Regions from separate parts of the Enterococcus sp. AZ163 genome, predicted to be linked through region 2. Evidence: a T-box and tRNA genes for the amino acid it is inferred to sense, from the RefSeq annotation. Region 2 holds a T-box; the other regions hold tRNA genes.
The links. The T-box of region 2 lies ahead of leuS (leucine--tRNA ligase). A T-box ahead of a tRNA ligase gene usually reads a tRNA of that ligase, here a tRNA-Leu.

Region 1 (8,216 bases), 240 kb from region 2:
TTGCTGGATTAACAAAGTTTTGTCCTACCCCACCAAAGAATTCTTTTACAACTACGATCGCAATGGCTCCCCCTAAAGCAGCCATCCAAAAGGGCAACGTTACTGGCAAGTTCAACGCTAATAAAATCCCGGTAACTACTGCAGTTAGATTATGAATGGTATCTGGTCGTTTAAAAATTTTTCTAGTGACATATTCACTTAAGACACAGGCAGCCACCGTTACTAGAATCAACATAAGTGCACGAAAGCCAAAAATTATGGTTGAGGCAATGATAGCGGGAGTCAAGGCAATAATCACATCTAGCATAATGCTGCGGCTGCTGCGGCCACAATGCAGGTGAGGTGAAATGGATACAGGTAGCTTGTTCATTTGACTGCCTCTCTTTCCAATAATTTGGCTTGCTTCATTGACTGAACCAATTTTCGTCCCGCGGGGCAAACGTATGCACAGCACCCGCATTCCATACAGGCCGATACATTTAGCTTTTTCAAATTTTCTAGATCTTTATTCCGCGCACAACGTTCGATTTGAACCGGCAATAACGACATAGGACAAGCAGTCACACAGCGCCCACAACGAATGCACGGAGACTCTTCCGGCAGTGCTTGTGTCTCCGACAAAATAGTGATTGCATTCGTTTGCTTTGTAATGGGCAGATCAAGCGAATATTGAGCAATCCCCATCATAGGGCCTCCTAAAATCACTTTGCTGGGTTCATCAATAAACCCATTACAAAATTTTACAATTTCACTGATAGGTGTTCCGATTGGGGCAACAACATTCTTAGGTGTTGCAACATTGCCATCCACTGTAACCCTCTTTTGAATCAATGGAAGACCAGTTTCAAGGTATTCCTGTAAACGAGAAATCGTGGAAATGTTCATGATTAAACAGCCCACTTCAGATGGAAGTTTGCCTGGTGGGATTTTGCGGCCTGTTGTTGCATAGACCAACATTTTTTCTGCTCCTTGAGGATATAGAGAAGGAATTTCCATTATATCAATGGCTGGATCAAGATCTGCCAATTCATTCAACCGATCTCTTAAAATTTGTAATCCTTTTGGTTTGTTACTCTCAATCCCCACTACCCCGTGGGAAATATTCAACTGCTTCATGACTACCTGCATCCCTGCAATGATCCGTTCCGGATACTCTAAACTTTCTCGATAATCAGAAGTAATAAAGGGCTCGCATTCCGCGCCGTTAATAACCAGTATATCGATCGGTGTCTCTTCCTTAATCGCAAGCTTTACATGCAAAGGAAAACCAGCCCCGCCGATTCCTACCAAACCGCTATCTCTTGCAGCATTCAATAGGTCATCTTTAGAATCGATTTGAATAGGTGCTGGTTCTTGTGCTCGCGTATACAACTCATCATTTTCGATGTGGATGGCGTCACAGGTTTGACCATTTGCTAATAAAACCGGCTTGATTCCTTTTACCTTTCCAGAAACAGAGGCATGAATTGGAGCAGACACGTACGCTTTTGAGTCACCAATTACTTGGCCGACAGTAACAATCTCCCGCGACTTAACAGTAGGCTCGCACGGACCGCCAATATGCTGCTGCAAGGGAATGATAACTATTTTGGGCTGTTCTATTATAACGCTTTCATTTTCTGCTGTATTTTTATTATGAGGAACCTTCACACCTCCTTTAAATTTTGCCATTGCTTTCACTAATGTTTTCATACACAATCCTCCCTGTAATAAGAAGAGTCTCTATAGCTCCTGTCCAGCTCGTGAAACTAGTCGTCACTATCGCTGACAGATTAATAACTCTGCTTGTGAAATCATTATCAATAAACTGACTAAAAAGTTCTTTACCACGATTCTTATTTGTTATTATTATACCCTTATATAAAGTCTTTTCACAATCGATTCCAGTGAGAATCGTTCTTAGTAATGCTAAAAAAAACGATAGCCTATTCATTTTTTTCAACAAAAAAGAACAACTATCTTATTAAAATACTTAATAAAGAAATTAGTCAGCTTCCCCTGTGTCAGTGTAAACTTTCAACAATTCCCCTTGTTTACCACTTTTGCAACAAACTAAAAAAAACGATGTACTCAACTAGAAAGTTAAGTACACCGCCTTAAATTTTTCTCAAAAATTATTTGTTTTAAACCTTTTTTAAAGCATATTTTCCAATCAGTATTTGTAAAATGAAAAAAAACTCTAGTAAAACGAAAAACAGAACAAAGCTATGCAGGAAAAATTCCTCTGGCAATACGTTGATGATGGGATCGGTTGCTGGATTAAATATCCAAGCATCATTGTTAAAGAAGATTCCATGGAAGGCCACAAAGAATCGATCAAACCCCATTGCCATCACAACAGCCACAATTAAGGGGATCCCCACCGCAATTTTAAAAGGCTGAACCAACGTCCACAAGCGTTTCTGCTTAATCAAGTGCCGCAAATAGAGAAAGCTGGGAATCAAGGTAAACACAAGTACGCCATAATTTAACAGAAACAAACGCTTAACTTCATAGAAATGCAGCGCACCACTCGCTGAGACCGGAAAGTCTGGTAAAGCCAATTCCGTGATCCAGGGTGTATTCAAATAACGCATTAAATGATCGAAATTCGTTAGTAATTCCTTTTCGGATACCGTTGTATAATTCAACAGATCTAACTGCTGGATATCCCACTGATAGAGCCAGCGGGCATTAATAGTCAACGTAATCGCCAAGGTCAACAGGGTTAACGACCAAAAAACTAATCCCACTCTTTCCCACCGCTGCCAGCTATGCATCAAAATTCCACTCATCTAAAGATTCAACAACATAAGTTGGCGGAACGGGTAGATTGGGAACGTCTTTCTTTTGGGTAAATCCCGAAAGAACCAGTAAGGAATCAATCCCGTTGTCAATTCCAGCTCGAATATCTGTCAAGTAATTATCTCCTACCATGACCACATCCGATTTTGCCAAACCTAAAAGTTCAACAGCTTTATCCATGATAATCACTTCAGGTTTTCCAATGTAGATTGCTTTTTGTTGAGTAGCAGTTTCTAAAAAAGCAATGACAGAGCCTGCACCAGGAAGCAGTCCCCGTTCAGTCGGGATGTTTTTATCGGAATTCGTCCCAATAAACAGTGCACCCTTTTGAATTGCTAATGTGGCCACGACAAATTTTTCATAAGTTACTTCATTATCTAACCCAACCACCACATAATCTGGTGCAGTTTCATCCCATTCAAAGCCAGCAGCTAAAATAGGATCTCGCAAGCCTAATTCGCCAATAATGTAAACTTTGTTTCCTCTATTGGCCTCCTTCATGAAATCAATGGTTGCCAACGTCGCAGTATAGACCGTTTCTGCTGTAACGTGAATATCAAATTCATTCGCTAAGCGAGCCGCAACTGTTTCAGGTTCCTTGGTCGTATTATTAGTTAAAAAGCGAAATGGGATTCCACGCTGCTGAAGTTGTTCAACAAAACGCCGGCCAGCAGGAATCGGTTCTTTTCCACGATAAATCGTACCATCTAAATCAATCAAATAACCTTTGTATTTCATAGTTTTATTGCTCTTCTCTTTGGCGAATGACAAAACGTCCATCGTTTTCTTTTGTTTTCATCGCCGCTTCTTTTTTTGGTTTACGGTTCTTGATTACTGGTTTTTTCTTAGTATTTTCTTTGACAGGAGTCTTCTTTTCTTCAATGTGGGCTTGGTTCGTGCTGCGGCGTTTTTTCCGTTTTTTACGATTGTTGTTTTGTCGCTTGACGCCCATTCGTTCAATGACGAAATATGCACAGCCAAAGTTGCAATATTCGTATAAGTAATCTTCTAATGTATCAATACGTTGTTCAGCATTGCTTTTTCGATCATCTACTCGGAAAAATCCTTTTAAACGTAGTTGATCGTAACCCCAATCGCCGACAATATAATCATAACGAGAGAGCACCTCGCTAAAGCGTTCACCTAATCGTTCTGCATCAAAGCCTTCGCGATAGTCTACCGCTATCCGGTATTGGCGTTCACCGATTAATAGGTTTGTCTCATCTACTCTTACGACAAGCTCACCTTTTTTCTTCTCTTCAGCGGGGGCTTCGACGATTTCTTCCAACGCTTCTGCCACTTCATCGGTCACAGTTTTATTTTCTTTAGTTGTCATCGTTTCACCACCTGTTTGCTATTATACCTTGTTTTCATTGGATTGGGTAGTGAGCTTTTAGATAGTCCCCCAATACGCTGCGAATAAATTCAGGGAATAAAAACTCAGCAGTCCCAGCTATTTCAATTGTCGGAAAGAACGGCAGGAACATATAGTGATCCACCGTTGCAATCGTGTAATTTGCCGTTGGATCGATTGGCTCACCTAGCCAGCAGACCTGGTGGTTAACCGCATCGAAGGATATACCTTCATACACCAAATGTCCAAAGACCTTCCCGCGGAAACCCATACCGATGACTGGGAAGTTAATTAGAAAATGACGGTTCTTTTCCATTTCCAAAATTAAGCGGACCAGTTCATTCCCAGTCAGAGTCACTCGAATCAGATGCATCGGATGTGGCAACGTAGTATGAAGCTGATCTTGATTCACAAATCCGGCAGGAATGTCGCTTAAAAAGAGACCCGAATTCAAAATAGCGACGTCAGTCTCAGCCTTTTCTTTTACTGCATGTAAGGTATACTCAATCATCGGGTGTTTCCCATGAATATCCACACTAATGGAAAATGGCAGATCGGCTACCATCTTCTCAGAAAGCAATTGATGGCCTTCCGTTAAATACCCGGTAATTTCTGCTTTATCCTCTGGCAGCTCCAACATTTTATCAGTCGCATAAGTGTGAGCAGAGGTTCGCACGATCTGATGTTCATCATCCAGATAGATGTGCACCTCTCCAACATAATAACCATACTTACCTGCTGCAGCCACCTGAACATTGCCAATCTTTTCGCCCTGTTCGAATAAATGATGCGTATGGGATCCTAAGATCACATCAATCTCAGGATGTGCCCGAGCAATGGAACGATCCGCACTTATGCCCAAATGACTCATCAATACCAGTACATCCACCTGCGATCGCAGCTGTGCAATCAAATCCGGCATCATATCCTCCACCTGGCGAATATCCCATCCATTCGGATTGTAAGTTAATGGAAAGGGAGCGGTAAAGGCAATCAGCCCTACCTTTGTCCCATTTTCCGTCGTGATGATTTTATAGACCTTTGACCACTCTGGGGCTTGCAGCGTAGGTTTATCGAACAAATTATCTAGAATCACATCAAAATTGGCATCATCGTACAAATGATTCAAGTCGTCTTTGGAATTCCCAACTCCTTCATTATTACCGATTGTTGCCGCATCATAGCCGATTTGATTCATTAATTCAACATTGGCTTGTCCATTGGTAGCTTCCGTCAAGGGGTGCCAGCGATCAACAAAATCACCAAGGTCAACTGTAATAACCGCCTGATTGTTATGCTGATCCTCTTGTTGACGCGCTTGCAAAAAACGTCGAATCTTAGGCCAATTTTCTAGGTGAGAATGTAAATCGTTCGTATGTAAAAGAATAATTTTTTCCATAATTTCGCTTCTCTCTTACCGCTTTTTATTGGTTCTATAGTACCATAATCGTACGATAATTATTGAACAGGAGGCACTTATTCCATGAAATTTGATACTTCTTTAGGCACTCTATGGTTAGATGCTAACGAACACGCGTTAACTACTGTTTCCTACACTAAGATTTCTGAATCAAAGACGGCAAATCCAGTCATACTTGAACAAGCAAAAGAAGAAATTCTGCAGTTTCTTGATGGCCAACTAACCGCCTTCACTGTACCTTATGAATTTATTTACGGTACTTCCTTTCAACAAGAAGTTTGGCATGCCCTTGCCCAAATTCCTTATGGCAAAACATGTTGCTATCAGGATATCGCGGAACAAATCCAACGACCGAAAGCGGTTCGTGCAATCGGCCAAGCCAATCGAAAAAATCCCTTACCGATTATTATTCCCTGCCATCGAGTCATCGGAAAGGGTGGCCAACTCACTGGCTACTCCGGATCAAGTGCAGAAGGCCTAGCTATTAAGCAGCAGCTGTTAACAGTTGAGCAGAATGAATAAAAAAACGAATTACATTAGGACAGCTTTTCATCCATAGGTAGGATGAAGCGAGCTGGTACTAATTGTAATTCGTTTTTTCTATCAAGATACTGTGTAAAATAAAGTCTTTTTATTCAATGCGGCCGAGAAGACTCGAACTTCCACGGTATTTCTACCACTAGCGCCTGAAGCTAGCGCGTCTGCCAATTCCGCCACGACCGCATGAATCTAGAGTAAATCAAAGACAGACATTTTGCAATGATTTTTATCCTAAAACTAGTCAAAATCTGAAATATTTAGTCGTTAATATATTCATCCTGTGAAAATTCAGTGTCTTCATATTCGCCATCATCCTTGCCATAATATCGATTATACCGCTGTTTGAATTTGCGAAATAAGAATACGCCGAAAGCTTTGATAATTGCATATGTCGGCACTCCAAAAACTAAACCGAATAGACCAAACAGATTCCCCATCACCAATAAAACCAATACTATTGTCACTGGATGAACCCTTAGCTGTTCGCCTAATACCTTAGGCTCAATTACATTACCGTTGAGCACCTGTTCAATAATCCAGACAACAATTAATGCCAACAACAATTGAAAAGATTCCAGCAACGCAATCACCGCACAGGGAATAAATGCAATGAAAGGTCCTATATATGGGATAAAAGAAGTGATGGTCACTAATAATGACAAGGGTAACGCGTAAGGCATGCCAATAATTAGAAAACCAATAAAGACGATTAAACCGTTCGCTAAAGCTACAATAAACTGCCCTTTCAAATAGTTGCCTACCTGAATATCAAGAATTCCCCCCAGTTCATTGGCATCTTCTCGGAATTTTGGCGGCATCAGCTTGAGAAAGTAATGCTTAAACTTCTTTGCATCCTTTAATAGGAAGAAGGCAATAATTGGTGCTGTCAGCAAGATGATAAAAAAGCCGCTGACGGTTGAAAAAAGATCACCAACAAATTGTTGAATGTCACCTAGAGAATCAGATAAAATATTAATAACCTGTCCCACTACATCTTCTAACGAGCCAAAAAATTCTTGCGCTGGTTCTTCAAACATCGTTCCAGCAACAAAATTCTGAACCGTATTATTGAAGTTATCAACATGCTGTGGAAAATCGTTTACCAAGCTAAGCGTTTGACTATAGATTCTAGGAACTGCCCAGATTCCGAAGGCGACAAGTAGTAGAACCAGAGTTAAGCCAATACCAATAATCGTATAAATTCGCTTAACACCTTTCACCTCAAAGTAGTTAACAATTGGGTCCAGTAAATAGTACAAGATCAATGCCAATAACACGGGAGCAAACAACGTTCCTAGAATAATTCCTACTGGCTCAAAAATGAAGCGCACCAAGTAGAAAATGAAGATTAAGGCCCCTAACAGTACACCAGCTATTAAAGTAAAAATTAAGTTGCGGCCACCGATAAATTGGATCCAGCGGGTCGCTTTTGTCGAAGGTCGTTCCATTTTTTATCAAATCCTTTTTCTTTCATTGTAACGAAACAATTACCATCCCACAAAAAAAAGGCCTATAACCGGCCTTAACTATTGTTAGATGCTCGTTCATCCTCTTTCACTCGATCAATTGCAATCACTAAAGAGATGATTAGATGTTCATACGATTCATCTAAAATAGTCACCTCATAAGTATCTCCCCAAGAAATCCAGCGTTTATTAATGTCCGCAATTCGACGCCCATTTTTCTCCACAATGAAATCCATATCCCACCAGTTTCCTTCCACCGACATTCCTTCTGCCTCAATAGAATACTGCGCCTTGAGAAATGTTAGGTGTTTAGAGATTTCAATCATGTCTTGACCATCAATTTCTACAAAGAATTTTGGTAACAAACTAATAGTTTTTTTAGTAATTTTACTGATTTCTCTCCCCTGTTCATCTTCAATTCGGAAAGTCTTCGGAATTCTCAAGAAACTTCCTTCTACGTAATAGCGAGGATTTTGCTGATCATCCATAATGGTGAATTTTTCACTGATGCTAAAAACCTTTTGCTTAATATACAGCTTCTTCATTTGTTGCCTCCTGTCTTAGACTTATCGCTCATGTCCCCAGTATTGATGACCGGCTGTGTCCCTTTATCGGTAATAATTGAAACCAGCAGATTATTGATTAATTGGAC
Region 2 (8,216 bases):
GGCCCCTATAAAGAAATTAATTCCTAATATGTAGGAAATCGCCACTCCCGGCAGAACCGCATGAGAAATAGCATCCCCCATTAAAGACATCCCTCGTAAGATAATAAAGCAGCCTACCACCCCGGAAACAACGCCAATAACTAAAGCGGTGATTAAGGCATTTTGCAGAAAATGAAACTCCTGCAATCCTTCAATAAAATTAGCTAGCATGGCGAACTTCCTCTCCGATAAAAATCGTATCGCCATATGCTCGAATCAAATTGGCTTTACGAAACGTTTCCTTTGTTTTTCCCACTGCAATCAATTCCTTATTCAGCAAAATGACCTGATCAAAGTAAGTTTCAACTTTACCCAAATCATGGTGGACAATCAGAATTGTTTTGCCTTGTTTCTTTAGCTGTTGCAATGTTTGCATGATAATGCCTTCGCTGACGGAGTCAATCCCTACAAAGGGCTCATCAAGAAAAATATAATCCGCCTGTTGAACTAAGCAACGTGCAACTAGCACCCGTTGAAATTGTCCCCCTGACAACTCGCTGATTTGGCGATCCGCATATTTTTCCATACCTACCTCTGTTAAAGCTGCTTGAACATCTTGCCACTGTTTAGCACCAAGTCGCTTAAATAAACCTACTGCTGGAAAAGTTCCTAAAGAAACGCACTCCTTAACTGTAATAGGAAAAGTAAAATCAAGCGCGCTTTTTTGTTCCACATAAGCGATAGAACTTAGTCGTTTCGTTGCAGCTTCTCCATCTATCACGGCATTCCCACTATGAGGAACTATATTTAAAATGGCCTTCAGTAACGTTGACTTCCCAGCACCATTGGGTCCGATAACCCCAGTAATGGTTGGTCCCTCCAGCGAAAGATTAATATCCTCCAGAGCTGTTCCTTGATTGTTGTAGCTGACGTTAATATTTTCACAGATAATCATTTTTACCCACCTCGAATGAATTGATAATAATTCTCATTTTCTATAGTTTTAGGTTAGCCTAATTTCGCAGATAAGTCAACTCTAACATTTAATTCAAGCACAACTTATATTTTCTAGAAAATTTCAATGGCGGATTTCAAATTGGGGTGAAAGCATTTTTTTGGATGTCTGTTAATTTCTATGACAAACTAAATGTATTCATTTAAATGGAGGGAAGAACGATGGAAAAAATTTTTGCAAGTCCGTCCCGCTATGTCCAAGGCAAAGGGATGCTGAAAAATGGTATGAAGTACATCAAAGCCTTGGGATCGAATGTATTAATTATTACTGATAAAGATGTCTGGGAAATTGTTGGTGAAGAGTTATTTGAAACAATGAAAAACGAAGACATGAAACCAATCAAAGAAATTTTTGGCGGTGAAGCTTCAGAAGACGAAATTGAACGAATTGGAAAAAAAGCTGAAGAAGAAGATATTGCTGTCATCGTCGCATTAGGCGGTGGGAAGGCTATTGATACTGGCAAGGCAGTGGCTGATAATTTCAATTTGCCAATCGCAGTACTGCCAACCGTTGCTTCAACCGATGCGCCTACCTCATCACTTTCAGTCATTTATTCTGATGAAGGGAAATTTGAAGGCTATCGTTTTTATGAAAAAAATCCGGATTTAGTTTTGATTGATACCGAAGTTGTCGCTAATGCTCCAGCCGAATTATTGGCAGCTGGTATTGCGGATGCTTTAGCTACCTTAGTCGAGGCTCGTGCAGTTGCCCAAAGCCATAGTGAAACGATGGCTGGCGGTGCTCAAACTGCAGCAGCGATGGCAATTGCTGAAAAATGCGAGGAAATCATTTTTGAAAATGCGTTCAAAGCGATGGAAGCAAACCGGGCCAACGTTGTTACTGATGCCTTTGAACAAATTGTAGAAGCCAATACATTATTAAGCGGATTAGGTTTTGAAAGTGCTGGTTTAGCCGCAGCCCATGCCATCCATAACGGCTTTACTGTTTTAGATGGCAAAATTCACGAGTTGTCTCATGGCGAAAAAGTGGCTTATGGAACCTTGACTCAATTGATGCTAGAAAATGCCCCACAGGAAGAATTAGATAAATATATTGATTTATATCAGACACTCGATTTGCCAACAACCTTGGAGGACATGTATTTGGCTGATGCTCCTTACGAGGATTTGATTAAGATTGGCGAACAGGCCACAATTGAAGAGGAAACAATTCACACTATGCCGATGAAAGTCTCGGCTGATGATGTGGCCGCAGCTCTAAAGGCTGTGGATGCCTATGTAACGATGTATCATCCTAAATAAAAAATGAAGCTGTCTCGCATTGAGACAGCTTCATTTTTTTGTTTAATTAGCCACAATGTTGACTAATTTATTTGGTACCACGATCACTTTACGAACAGATTTGCCTTCAATATTGCGCAAAATGTTTTCGTCAGCCATAGCTAGTTTTTCTAGTTCTTCTTTCTCCAGATCAACCGCTACGGTCAGCTTACTGCGGACTTTACCGTTCACCTGAAGGATTACTTCAATTTCATTTTCCACCAAAGCTTCTTCATCATGAATTGGCCAAGGAACATAAGAAATTCCTTCTTCATGTCCTAGAATTTGCCATAGTTCTTCACTAATGTGCGGTGCAATTGGTGCCAACAACTGAACAAAACCTTCTACGTATTCGTAGGTTAAGGCATCTACTTTATAAGCTTCGTTAACAAAGACCATCAATTGAGAAATAGCCGTATTGAAATGCAGATTCTCGATATCTTCCGTCACTTTTTTAACGGTTTGATTGTAGACTTTCGTCAATTTTCCGTCATTAATCTTAGTAATGTGATCTCGCATCTTCCCTTGATCGTCAACAATCAAGCGCCATACTCGATCCAAGAATTTGCGGCTGCCTTCTAATCCATTTTCGCTCCATGGAATGGCCGCATCTAATGGTCCCATGAACATTTCATAGGTACGCAACGTATCGGCACCATATTTTTGAATGACATCATCTGGGTTGACGACGTTTTTCAATGATTTACTCATTTTCGCTGGAGCTTCTTCCAGCTCTTCACCAGTTTCCACGTTGAACCAGCCACCGTCACCTTTTTCAACCAGATTGGTCGGAACTAATGCCCCACGTTCATCACGGAAACTTTGTCCCAAAATCATTCCTTGATTGTACAGTTTTTGGAATGGTTCTTCTGTTGGAACCACACCGATATCGTACAAGAATTTGTGCCAGAAACGAGCATATAACAAATGCAATACTGCGTGCTCAGCCCCGCCAATATAAAGATCAACTGGCATCCAACGTTCCAGCTTTTCAAAATCCGCTAAGGTTTCTTTGTTATGAGGGTCAATAAAACGCAAGAAATACCAAGAGCTGCCCGCCCATTGCGGCATCGTATTGGTTTCTCGGCGACCCTTCATTCCTGTCTCAGGATCAACAACATTGACCCATTCCTCGATATTAGCCAGCGGCGATTCACCAGTTCCGCTTGGTTGAATATTCTCCGTTTTAGGCAGGATCAATGGCAGCTCATAATCAGGAACTAATCCTGTAGTGCCATCCTCCCAATGAATTACAGGAATTGGTTCACCCCAGTAGCGCTGACGGGAGAACAACCAATCCCGCAAACGATAGCTGACCTCTTTTTTACCGCAGTTATGTTCTTCCAGCCAAGCAACCATTTTGTCAATTGCTTCCTGTTTATCCAACCCATTAAGGAAATCAGAATTGATATGTTCCCCATCGCCAGTGTAGGCTTCTTGTTCAATGTCACCACCTGCTAAAACAGGAACAATCTCTAAGCCAAATGTTCTAGCAAATTCATAGTCACGTTCATCATGAGCAGGAACCGCCATGATCGCACCAGTACCATAAGAAGCTAATACATAGTCTGCAATCCAAATCGGAATTTCCTTGCCATTAACTGGATTGATAGCATAAGCTCCGGTAAAGACACCTGTTTTTTCTTTAGCCAAATCCGTTCGATTCAGCTCCGATTTTTTCGCTGCTTCGACTTTATAAGCTTCTACTGCTTCTTGATGCTCAGGTGTTGTAATTTTTCCAACTAAATCCAACTCTGGTGCTAACACTGCATAAGTAGCTCCAAATAAAGTATCAGGACGAGTTGTGAAAACGGTGAATTCTTCTTCTGAATTCGCAACTTTAAAGGTCACATTGGCGCCAATTGAGCGTCCAATCCAATTGCGCTGCATTTCTTTAATGTTTTCTGGCCAGTCAACCAATTCTAAATCATCTAATAGACGATCAGCATAAGCCGTGATCTTAAGCATCCATTGACGCATTGGCTTACGAACAACATCGTATCCGCCACGTTCACTTTTACCATCAATTACTTCTTCATTAGAAATAACTGTTCCCAATTCAGGTACCCAGTTCACGGGAACTTCCGCCTCATAAGCCAAGCCCTTTTCATACATTTGCTCAAAAATCCATTGTGTCCATTTATAATATTCTGGATCAGTCGTATTAAGTTCGCGGTTCCAGTCATAACTAAAGCCTAATGAGTTAATCTGACGCTTGAAAGTTTCAATATTTTTCTTAGTAAATTCAGCCGGATCATTGCCGGTATCTAATGCATATTGTTCTGCTGGCAAACCAAAGGCATCCCACCCCATTGGATGAAGCACATTAAAGCCTTGTGCTCGTTTCATGCGTGAAATAATATCCGTTGCCGTATAGCCTTCAGGATGGCCTACATGCAAGCCTTGTCCTGATGGATAGGGAAACATGTCTAATGCATAGAAATTGGGACTCTCTGGATCATCATGGGTATTAAAGACATTGTGCTTAGCCCAGTATTTCTGCCATTTCTTTTCAATCTCTTTATGATTGTAACTCACTGCTCTTCCTCCTAATTTGTATTAAAAAAAGTCCTATAGAAGCCAATCTTCTATAGGACGTTGAAAACGTGGTACCACCTATGTTTATCTGGCTTACGCCAAACCTCAAAGAGATAACGGTCACTTTACCGGATCCTATTGATCATGCTCAAAGGTAAGTTCAAAGGCCTTGCATGTACACTCACAGCAACCGCGTACTCTCTGAAATGCCAAAACTTCTACTACTCCTTGTCAACGCATCAGTATTCAAGTAGTTTCATCTTAGCAGATTCCCTTGATAAATTCAATTTAATTCCTTTTTAAGAATCAGAAAAATCGCTAAAGCCTCTTTAGGCTCATGGTATAATAAATGGCGTTTAGTATAGAAAGGAATTATCATGAAAAATAAACCTTATTATCATTTAGCTGGCAGCTTCACGTTGCTGCTGTTTGCTGCACTTTGCTACATTGTGCGTTTTTATCCAACAACCTTGAAGGGCTTTGATAAGACTATTATCCAAGGTGTTCACAGTCTGGCACCTGCCATGGATACATTTTTTCTATGGGTAACAAAATTTGCCAACCCTTTGACTATTGTTATCTTGGCCGCTGTATTTTTAGGATTATTCTGGTTTAGCCAAGAAAGGATCACAGCAATTTGGTTAGGTGCTAACTTAGTAATTATCAGTGGTGTCGTTAATCAGCTGTTAAAGTTATTCTTTCAACGTGCACGCCCGACCATTCTACCTCATATGGTCACTGAACATAGCTACAGCTTTCCAAGTGGTCATTCAGTAACTAGTATGATTTTGTACGGAACACTAATTTTTACAACAGGACTATTTATCAAAAATAAATTTTGGCAGTATGCTCTGCAAATTTTATTGGGTTTATTGATCCTTGGTATCGGAGTAAGTCGGATTTATTTGGGTGTTCATTTCCCAACCGACGTATTAGGTGGTTTTTTACTAGGAATTAGCTGGCTGCTGTTCACCTATCCTTATTACCGCCAACAAAAATTAGTTTACGATTTAAAAACCATTGGGAGGAAATAATTGTGTTTACCTATACGGATGATCCCACCAAACGTTATCACTCTTGGAATTATGCCCTGCGTCAAGAATTCGGTGGAAAAATTTTTAAGGTTCCAGTAGATGGCGGATTTGATTGCCCAAACCGTGATGGTACTGCTGCTCATGGTGGTTGCACCTTTTGCAGTGTCTCTGGATCTGGTGACATGATTGTTGCTCCCAGTGACCCTTTGCCACTACAGTTTCAAAAAGAAATTGATATGATGCATTTGAAATGGCCAAGCGTCAATCAATACATTGTCTATTTTCAAAATTTTACTAATACACATGCCCCTGTCGAAGTCATTCGCGAACGTTTTGAGCAGGTCGTTAATTTACCTGGTGTCGTGGGTCTTTCAGTAGGGACCCGTCCTGATTGTTTGCCAAACGAGGTAGTGGAATATTTAGCTGAGTTGAACCAACGAATGTATTTATGGGTCGAACTGGGCCTGCAAACAACTTTTGAGGAAACTAGCAATGCAATCAATCGTGCCCATGATTATTCTACTTATACCGATGCAGTTGCTCGATTACGCAAGCATAACATCAATGTATGCACTCACTTAATTAATGGATTGCCGGGAGAGTCGCTGGAAATGATGCGAGAAAATGTAAAGCGGACCATTTTAGATTCCGATATTCAAGGAATTAAACTTCACCTGTTGCATCTGATGCGTAACACTCGTATGTTGCGCGATTATGCTGAAGGCAAGCTGCAACTGATGACTCGAGAAGATTACGTTTCTGTTATCTGTGATCAGTTGGAAATGATACCTGAGGAGATTATCATCCATCGCTTAACAGGGGATGCACCCTGGGATTCCTTAGTGGGACCTATGTGGAGTCTCAAAAAATGGGAAGTTCTAAATGCTATCGATCAAGAAATGCTTTGGCGAAATTCTTATCAAGGAAAGTTCAATGCTAGACAGGAGAATAGCCATGCTGCAAACAGCCTTACGCTATAGTCATACCCTACTCAAAGAAATTATTAAACCTGGTGATCACGTCATTGATGCCACCATGGGAAACGGCAATGATACACTTTTTTTGGCTGAATTAGTAGGAAACGATGGACAGGTTTATGCTTTTGATATTCAAGAGCAAGCCTTAACTAAAACCGAAGAAAAGTTAGGTGCATTGATTACCCGTTCTTCGCTTTTCTTAGCTGGACACGAAACCATTGAAACCACAATCGCTGAAAGTCAGCCAATTCAAGCAGCCATTTTCAATCTCGGTTATTTACCTAGCAGTGACAAGAAAATTATCACTTTACCTGATACAACTAAGCAAGCGATGAAAGCCATTTTGAAACGTCTATCTTCTGGTGGTCGAATGATTTTAGTCATTTACTACGGCCATGATGGAGGGAATCAGGAAAAGAATGCCGTACTCGATTATTGCACAAACTTGCCGCAAGAAAACTATAGCGTTCTTACCTATCAATTCATCAATCAAAAAAATAATCCCCCTATTTTGGTTTGTGTAGAAAAAAAAAAGCAGCTAGGAAATTCCTAGTTGCCTTTTAGCATCCATTCTAATACTCGTTGAATCCAATGATCCCAAAATATCCAATTATGTTCTCCTGGACCATCTTCAAAGGTAACAGCCCAATCCTTTTCCGCTAACTTTGCCGCCATAAACTGACTAGCAGGATATAAGAAATCCTCTGTACCACAAGCTAAAAAGAAGTGAGGTGCTTCATCTTTGCTTGCTGCCAACTCTTCAACCATAGTCATTGGATCATTAGCTGAACCCTTGATTTGATCTAACGGACCAAAAATTCCTTCCCAGTAAGCAGCTTTGCGGGTTGTTAATAGAGCATCAACGTTATTCAAAATCAATGCTCCAGATAAAGAAGCCACTGCTGCGAACATTTCTGGTTTACGCAGACCTAACTTTAATGCACCATAGCCACCCATAGATAAACCAGCAGCATAAGTCTTTTCCCGTTTATAAGTGATCTGAGGAAACAGCTCATGTACGATCTTTGGCAACTCCTCAGATAAAAAAGTCCAATAATTCATATCATAAGTTGTATCCGTATAAAAACCTAAATCAGTCGATGGCATAACCACCGCCAATTGATAAATAGATGCATAACGTTCAATGGAGGTTCGGCGTTCCCAAACACTATGATTGCCGCCCATCCCATGAAGCAAGTACAAAACCGGTACATCTTCAGTTACTCCCTGCGTTACGGTTCCGATTTTTTTATGGGTAGTTTGCGGCAACAGTACATTCATTGATACTTCCATTTCCAATACGTTGGAATAAACATTTACTTGCAAGAAAGCCATTCCTTTTCCTCCTTGTTCAGCTCGCTCTTTCATCGAACAGGGCTAAAATCCTTTTTTA
Region 3 (8,216 bases), 2.8 Mb from region 2:
AATGAGACAGCAAACTTAATTAACAACGATCAAACGATCAATGGCAAATTGAAAATCGTCTTTTTGGAGAACTACAATGTGACCTTAGCTGAACGAATTATTCCAGCTGCGGATGTGAGTGAACAAATTTCACTGGCTTCAAAAGAGGCGTCTGGAACTTCAAATATGAAGTTAATGCTAAATGGCGCTGTGACGGTCGCGACTTTAGATGGCGCCAACATTGAAATTCGTGATGCTGTTGGAGATGAAAATATCTCAATTTTCGGGTTGACTGAAACAGAAGTATATCGTTACTATCAAGAGCACAACTATAATTCTTCTGAGCTTTATCATAACGATCCGGTGATTCATAAAGTCCTAAATGCTTTTGTGGATGGAACGATTCCTAATATCACGGTGGAAGGACAAGAAATTATCGATTCCTTGATAAAATATAATGACGAATTCTTTGTCCTACGCGATTTTGATGCCTATTGCGATGCGCAGGAATCAATTAATGAGGCTTATCAGGATCGACGACGTTGGAAGCAAATCAGTCTGAGAAATATTGCCAATGCCGGACGATTCTCTTCCGATGAAACGGTGAAACGTTATGCCGAAGATATTTGGCAAATAGAACCAGTTTTTGCTCATGACAGCGAAAGAGGAGCGAAACAACATGGCACATATTTATTATAATTCATGGATGGAACGTTACAAATTTCCTTTTGGTGCAGTAAAGGAAGGCAAGCGAGTCGATTTTTGGATCTCGGTTCCTTCCGAACTGGAGACCAGTGTCTTCTTTGTTGTTCGCAAAGAAGGCAGCAGTATTGGTAAAATCAGTTTTCCGATGAATAAGGCCGAAGAGGATCGCTACCATTATCAATACAAGGTTGATCAAGGCAGCGGCTTGTATTTTTACTATTTCAAAATTGTTCATTTTTGTCCGGATGGCAGTAAACGCACCTTGTTCTACGGTTTTGATGGACAAGGGGGCGAAGGGAAAATTGAACATCAAGAATCCGAGGTAGGTTCTTATCAGATGACTTGCTTTGAGAAGGCAGAAATTGCGCCCAGCTGGTATCGTGAAGCGGTTTTTTATCAAATCTTTCCTGATCGATTTGCGAATGGAAATCCCAATGGCGAAATCAGTTCACCTAAAAAAAATTCGTTTATCTATGCAACTGAAGATGACGAACCCATGTATATCCGCAATAAAGATCAGGAAGTGGTTCGCTGGGATTTCTTCGGCGGAAATTTAAAGGGAATTACTCAAAAGATTTCGTATTTTCAGGAATTAGGCATTACAGCTTTGTATCTGAATCCTATTTTTGAAGCCAGCAGCAATCATCGCTATGATACCAATGATTATTTTGCGATTGATCCAGTGCTGGGAACAGAAAAAGATTTTGTAGAAATGCTGCAGGCTTTACATCAGGCTGGAATTTCAGTAATTTTAGATGGCGTATTTTCGCATGTCGGTAGGAACAGTCGTTACTTTAACCAAGCTGGACTTTATGGCGAAAAGGAAGGTGCTACTCGTAATCCGGACAGTCCTTATTATCCATGGTTCAAATTTAAGCAGTACCCTAATGATTACGAAGCATGGTGGGGTGTTGCTGACCTTCCAGAAGTTGATAAAAATAATAAAAGCTTTCAGGAATTTATTTATGGTGATGTCGAAAGTGTCCTAGCTAAGTGGACCACAATAGGTGTTGATGGCTGGCGGTTAGATGTTGCTGATGAATTAACGGATGAATTTATTGGTGGAATTCGCAAAAATTTATTGGGGTATCAAGATAAAATATTAATTGGCGAAGTTTGGGAGGATGCCTCCAATAAAATCGCTTATGATCAAAGAAGAAGATATGTTTTTGGCGATCATTTGCAAGGAGTCATGAACTATCCGCTGCGACAGCAGATTATGGATGTTTTGAATCAAACCCGTTCTTTTGAAAAAGTTTGCCAGGAAATGATTCGTTATCAAGAAAATTATCCGGAAGACTTCTATTATAATCAATTGAACAATATTGGCACTCATGATACCGAACGAATCTTGACGATGCTAGAGGGCTCCATTGATAAATTGAGTCATGCCTGGGGACTATTATTTATGATGCCAGGAATTCCATGTGTTTATTATGGTGATGAAGCTGGTTTAACTGGCGGGAAGGATCCAGAAAATCGCAAGTTCTTTCCTTGGCAGAATGTTAACCAACGTATTTATACTTCCTGTAAAAATTGGATTCAGCGCCGGAAAAAGTATGGCTCAATGAAATATGGTGAATTTTTCCCAGTCTATTCGTTGGAGAATGATATTTTTGGCATAATCCGCTATAATGCTGAAGAATATACCGTTTATTTAGTGAATGTTTCTGATCACTCCCGTAAGATTCAAATGGAAGACTTAGCGAGTCCTCGTCAGTATCGTGGCGAGTATACAATTTTGCAGGAGTTGAGTGAGGGAATCGAACTGGCTCCTCATCAGGAGTATTTCGCTGCTAAATCTTTAGTCGAATAAAGGTTTCTGTAAAGACTTTTATCAATTGCTAAGCTTTTTTTCGTCATTTGTGCTAAACTAATAAGAAATCAGAAAACGAGGATGGTTTTTATGGAAAATCAACCATTTGGCGGAAGACGCGCACGCTTTCCAGCCTATGACGATGATAAAGGTGTAAAATTGAATCAAGGCAGTCAGCGGGTATTGTTTGATGGTAACGACGATTTTATTACTGATTATAAATTAGATGCGAAAGAAGTATTGGAACGGGCAAATCGTCACACCACTCGTTCTCGCAGAGTACAAGTGGATGAAAAGCCGCGGGAAGAATTGGATCGGCACCGGATTAATCTGCCAACGTATGAAACACGGGCTCGTGAACAAAAGCGTGCGCCACGTTCGCTGTTTGCGGATTCTAAACCTGTTACCGAAAGTAACAAGAAGGTCAGTTTTCGCGAGGAGACACGAAATGCCACGCCTTTCAAACCCAAACACGTTCCAGAATCGCTAATTCCTGATGAACCGGAGGATGCGATTCCATTGCAGGAGCTTTATACCAGCATGCGCAGTTCAAAGCAGTCTTATCTGCTATTTGACACTGGGGAAACAGCTTCACATCAGCCATCTATTCAGACAAAAGATGCGAAACATCGACACTCGTCTCGATTAGATCGATCGCTGCAAGGAATTATGACAGACGATACGCGAATTTTAGAAAACAGTAAATATTTCCATGAATAAGGAGGATACCTTGTATCTTCCTATTCTTTTGAGGTGAGTAAATTGAACAATCCATTTGATGAAAAAATTGAACAGTTACGCAAAGGTGAAATCGAAACGATTGAAGTTTCCAAAGACGAATTTTTTATGTTTCGTGAAGCTTGGATCAACCAAGAAGATAAAAAATATTTTCGCGGTATTGCGGGTTTAAATGGCAATATCGTTTATGTCTATGATACGACAACCGTTTAAAAATTGACTTTTTTTACGATTATCGCTATGATAAAAAAGATTTCGCGGAAGTGATGGAATGGCAGACATGCAAGATTGAGGGTCTTGTGAGCGTAAGGCTCGTGTGGGTTCAAATCCCATTTTCCGCATAAAGATAAGTAAAGTCAGAGCCAATCAACATTGTGAGGATGTTGGTTGGCTTTTTTGTACGCTCATTTTTTATGGAAATTTAGGAACTGAGTTGTTTAATGACCAATCAAAATTTTTAGAAAAAATAGTTAGAAAGATAAGTTTGAGCTTTCTGGCTCAAGAGATAATAGTATGCTATTTACAAGGACATATGTTCACCATGGACGCATGGTAAAAATAGAATGGAGGGAAAGTATGGCAATAAACTGGGGCTGGCCGTTTCCTAAAGTGGGAGAAGGCAACTTCTTAGGCGGTCAACTATTTGGCAAAAATCCAGGTGGGGAATTTAGACCCAATGGATTCCACAATGGACTTGATTTCGGTTCGATTGACCATCCAGGAAATGAAATCTGTGCAGCACATGCGGGAAAAGTAGTTTTTGCTGGCTGGGCACCGTCTGGATACGAAGCACTCGGAACAGTGATTGCTACTAAGAGTGATGATGGATATTATGTGGTTTATCAAGAATTCGGTACTAGCACTGCAAATGTACATGTAAAAATAGGCGATTTGATAACACTCGGTCAAGTAATTGGAACAAGGAATACCAGTCATTTGCACCTTGGGATTACAAAGAAAGACTGGTTACAGGCTCAATCAAGTGCATTTTCTAATGACGGAACATGGTTAGATCCGCTAAAAATTATTCGTGAAGGACTTAAGGATGACGGTCAAATTAGTATAGAGGAGGATAAAAATTTGCTTATTTATTGGAAACAGCAAAAAGTAGGTTCAACAGTCTATGATGCCTACTTGCTAAATGGAAACAAAAGAATGTATATTCATAACAATACTTTATTGAACGAATGTCGAGTACTGACTCGTTTATACGGAAATACGAAAGAAGAGCGTTTTTACAATGACGCCTATCGAGTATTGGCATTAGAAGCAACAACCGACCTTGTAGAATTTAAATATTATGCTAATAAGTAATTTAAATTCGGATAGGTGATCAAGTTCTAGCCGTAATTGGCTAGGACTTTTTACTTATCCTCCAAGTGACAAAACTGTTAGCTGGAAATACAACCTGAGACTGAACAGTTAAACTCTTTCTTTCGTTATGCTTAGTTCCATAGAAGAAAGGAAGATGTTTAATGAGTATCCTAAGAAAAATGGTCGCAGTAATCCTGATGGGAGGAATTATTTTATATGGCAGTACCTTTTTTACGCGAAATTCATCAAGTGAAATTGCGGGTGTCATGGATCAGCTTAATCCCCTAGTGAGTACGGGCGAGCTTTATGTGAAAACAGAAAAGCCTCAAAGTGTTAACGAATATGGAACGGCTGCATATCAACAAACTGCAGCGAATGCAGATGGCAAGACGAGACCTGTTGCTTTCAATGGGCTGAGCGAGTTGAAAGTAGACCATTATTTGAAGCTAACCAATAAAGGTGCCCATATTGAGAACTATGAAGAGGTTCCTAAGGATCAGGTTCCAGAGAAAGCCCTGCAGCAAATTGACAAATAAAAGCTATTAATTATAACTATAATTCAGGCATCTCTTCATGACAGTGACATTGAAGCAATGTATATTCTGTAATGAAACTCTTTCAATTTGCCAGAAAAATCCATCCAAGTTCAGCTGTAGGTTACTAATTTTAAAAGCTCTCTCGCTTTTGAGTACATTTTTAGTTAAGTGTGCTTGCGAGGGATTTTTTGTTCGTAAAATAAAAGCTTGCTAATCGTTATTTTTGCTCATTTAGAAGGACCCAGCTATTTCCGTTTATTCCGCTTTCGCTTCTTTTTACCACCGGTTTTATTTCGAAGGGCTTTTTCTAGTTCGAGGTTCCTGTCTTCTTTTGATTTACCGTCAAAAGGATTAAAATTTTTCCAGCTGCTCATTCGATCCATTGGGGGTTTAACAGGCTTCTTTTTAGATTTGGTTGCTTCATTTTTCTTATCCGTCTCTTTAGCTGGAGAAAATGTATTTGACTTGGATACTTTCGTAATTTCTGAGGCTTTACTATTAGACGCAGTGTTTTTAGTCGAAAGTTTTGCTTTTGTATCTTTTTTTTGCTGTTCTTGAATCACTTGCTTTGGTTCGTGTAAAGGGTCTTCTTCATTACGAATATCAAAGTCGCGGTACCGTTCATCGATAGCAAAATCCATCCAAACGACTTTAGTAAATTGACGCAAGCCATCCTTTTGAAAGATCGTTAACTCACCAAAGATATTCAAAATAGCCATTCGTTCTTTAGCAGAAAGAGGAGATACAACATTACTAAGATTCCAGTTATGCATTTTTCCATTTTCATCCAAAAAAGAAGTTTTCAAATTTAGTTTTCGTTCACCAATTTGTACACCAGAGGTTAAAGCTGGACGTAGAGGTTCAATATGCAATCGAGCTTCCGCGGTCAGTTGGTTATATTCGGCTTCATTCTTGTATAAGTGATTGATGACTATTTGCCACTCCTTACTCGAGAAATAGTCTTCAAAATAAATGCACAAGTGGCGTACAGAAGCATCTACTTCACCGTTCAAAAACACTTTACGCATTAAGTCCTTTGCCAAGTAGGAAAAATCTCCCGTATAAAAAGCGTTACGCAGCATAACTGCTACAGCCGCTTGAATAAGATGAGAAACATTCTTGGTTTGAGTATAAAAATCAGCAAATTTTAATTCTAAATTATTCCTGTTGCGAGTTCCAAAGATTGTTCGTTTATGAAGTTCAGTTGTTGTCATACCTACATCTCCCTTTTTTATACGCTTTCATTTGTAAAACGATTGGTCACACTTTTTCGATTCTATTTGCCATATTCAGATTTGTAAAAGAATAGTGGAATTCGTTTTCATGAATATCATATATAATCGTTTCAATAAAATCAATAGTAAAATCAAAAAAACGAATATCCAATATATTTACATAGTATTAAATAAATGGATTGGAACAGTTTTAGACAATTACAAAAAGCGCTAATTAGTAATCTTATTAAGCAGAAAGGGCCAATTTTTAGTATAGATTAGCCATTGTAATTCTATTGCTATAATTTTTTAAATTATTCGGAAAAATATTTCGATAAATTGTATGAGTCGATTAAATAAAGAACTGTAAAAAGACACAATCTTAATTTTGAGAAAGTATCTTTTTACATTCACGAAAGGCTTGGATAAGTTATTTTAGTACTAGCAATTGGTTGCTCTAGTTTCCTCCATAGGCTACAATAGGATAGAAAATGTGAATATGCATATTTTGGAGGAAATTGTACATGGAATCCATTGGACAAGTCTTAAAAGACTTCCGTAAACAACATGGAATGACACAAAAGGATTTATCACGCGATATTTGTTCGCAAAGTGTCTTGAGTCGAATCGAGAACAATGAAGAAATTCCTAATATCCTGGTGATGCAACAGCTTTGCCAACGCTTGGGTATTACGATTGATCAATTAATGGTGGATTTTTTACCGAAAGAACTGCTGCTGAGGAAGTATTTTCAAAAAATGTATTTCTTAATGCGCCATCAGCGATTTGCTGAAATTCGGGCTATCCTAAATTATTTAGAGGAAAAACGTCGGATTGTTTTGGATAAGGATCTGCAGCAGTTTTATTACTTTAAAGCTGTTTGCGCTTTTTATTTAGATAATAATCCTAAGCAGGCCTTAGATAATGCTCGAAAGGGCTTGGATATTTCGGTTTCGAAGAAGTATCAAGGGTATTTCGATAGTAAAATATTATTGATGGCCTTCGCGGCTAAAATGAACGATCGGCTGGAAAAAAATGAGGAAGCTGATCGACTGTATAACAAAAGTATTGAACTCTTTGAAACCACGATGTGTGACTATACAGAAAAGATTGAATTGAGTGAATTATTTTTGGATTATGCGTTATTTCTACTAGGGCGTAATGAGTACCAGCAGGCTGACAAAATTATTGATTTGGGCTTGCGTTGGAATCAGCAGCAGGCCAGCTGCTACAAATTAAACGAGCTGTTAACCTTGAAAATGACGATTCTAAAAATGATCGGCGAGGACAAGGATTCACAACGGTATCGAGAGTGGTTAAATGCTACCACCAAATTAAGAGATTTCTTTTAAAATGGTCTACACCATTCTTGACAGAATCCCTGATCAGTAGTACTTTTAAACTATCAAGCAAGAAGGAGCGCTTAAGGATGAAAACATTTATTTATGCGGACAAATTCTTTTTGAAATCCGGCGTAAAAGAAGCAGGCTATTTAGAAATTACAGATGGAATTTTTGGTGATTATACGAAGGAACTACCTGATGCAGAGGCAAACGTAATTGACCAGTCAGGCAAGTGGATTGCACCAGGACTTGTGGATACTCATATACACGGCTTTAAAAACCATGATGTAATGGATAATGATGCAGAAGGCTTGAAAGTCATGTCTGAAGGACTTCTTTCCTGTGGTGTAACCAGTTTCTTGCCGACAACGTTAACTTCTACCAAGGAACGTTTGAAGGATGTTGCAGAAACGATCGGAAAAACCTACCAAGAAGTACCAGGTGCAAAAATTCAAGGGATTTACTTTGAAGGACCTTTCTTCACAGAAGAACATAAAGGGGCTCAAAACCCAAGCTATTTCGGCGATCCGGATGTAGATACCTTCAACGAATGGCAAGAAGCTTCTGGTGG

Region 1: it has a tRNA-Leu gene. The T-box ahead of leuS (leucine--tRNA ligase) is inferred to sense a tRNA for this amino acid. The anticodon was not compared.
Region 3: it has a tRNA-Leu gene. The T-box ahead of leuS (leucine--tRNA ligase) is inferred to sense a tRNA for this amino acid. The anticodon was not compared.

What each region holds. Positions count from the first base shown of each region.
Region 1 covers NZ_JBIPAO010000001.1:15,170-23,385, forward strand. Annotated here, with positions in the region: gene IGI46_RS00075 (RnfABCDGE type electron transport complex subunit D) at 1-370, opposite strand, end outside; gene rsxC (electron transport complex subunit RsxC) at 367-1,692, opposite strand; gene IGI46_RS00085 (TIGR01906 family membrane protein) at 2,124-2,774, opposite strand; gene IGI46_RS00090 (TIGR01457 family HAD-type hydrolase) at 2,752-3,522, opposite strand; gene IGI46_RS00095 (YutD family protein) at 3,527-4,120, opposite strand; gene IGI46_RS00100 (bifunctional metallophosphatase/5'-nucleotidase) at 4,155-5,537, opposite strand; gene IGI46_RS00105 (methylated-DNA--[protein]-cysteine S-methyltransferase) at 5,622-6,080, shown strand; tRNA gene IGI46_RS00110 (tRNA-Leu) at 6,198-6,281, opposite strand; gene IGI46_RS00115 (AI-2E family transporter) at 6,356-7,546, opposite strand; gene IGI46_RS00120 (LURP-one-related/scramblase family protein) at 7,621-8,109, opposite strand; gene IGI46_RS00125 (SPFH domain-containing protein) at 8,106-8,216, opposite strand, start outside.
Region 2 covers NZ_JBIPAO010000001.1:259,325-267,540, forward strand. Annotated here, with positions in the region: gene IGI46_RS01290 (metal ABC transporter permease subunit) at 1-210, opposite strand, end outside; gene IGI46_RS01295 (metal ABC transporter ATP-binding protein) at 200-934, opposite strand; gene IGI46_RS01300 (glycerol dehydrogenase) at 1,156-2,256, shown strand; gene leuS (leucine--tRNA ligase) at 2,299-4,812, opposite strand; T-box leader at 4,863-5,056, opposite strand; gene IGI46_RS01310 (phosphatase PAP2 family protein) at 5,190-5,846, shown strand; gene IGI46_RS01315 (TIGR01212 family radical SAM protein) at 5,846-6,826, shown strand; gene IGI46_RS01320 (class I SAM-dependent methyltransferase) at 6,801-7,376, shown strand; gene IGI46_RS01325 (alpha/beta hydrolase) at 7,373-8,158, opposite strand; gene IGI46_RS01330 (MDR family MFS transporter) at 8,214-8,216, opposite strand, start outside.
Region 3 covers NZ_JBIPAO010000001.1:3,066,195-3,074,410, reverse strand. Annotated here, with positions in the region: gene IGI46_RS14775 (glycogen/starch/alpha-glucan phosphorylase) at 1-678, shown strand, start outside; gene IGI46_RS14770 (glycoside hydrolase family 13 protein) at 659-2,500, shown strand; gene IGI46_RS14765 (hypothetical protein) at 2,591-3,220, shown strand; gene IGI46_RS14760 (hypothetical protein) at 3,263-3,451, shown strand; tRNA gene IGI46_RS14755 (tRNA-Leu) at 3,496-3,579, shown strand; gene IGI46_RS14750 (M23 family metallopeptidase) at 3,815-4,552, shown strand; gene IGI46_RS14745 (YxeA family protein) at 4,714-5,088, shown strand; gene IGI46_RS14740 (hypothetical protein) at 5,334-6,302, opposite strand; gene IGI46_RS14735 (helix-turn-helix domain-containing protein) at 6,827-7,654, shown strand; gene nagA (N-acetylglucosamine-6-phosphate deacetylase) at 7,732-8,216, shown strand, end outside.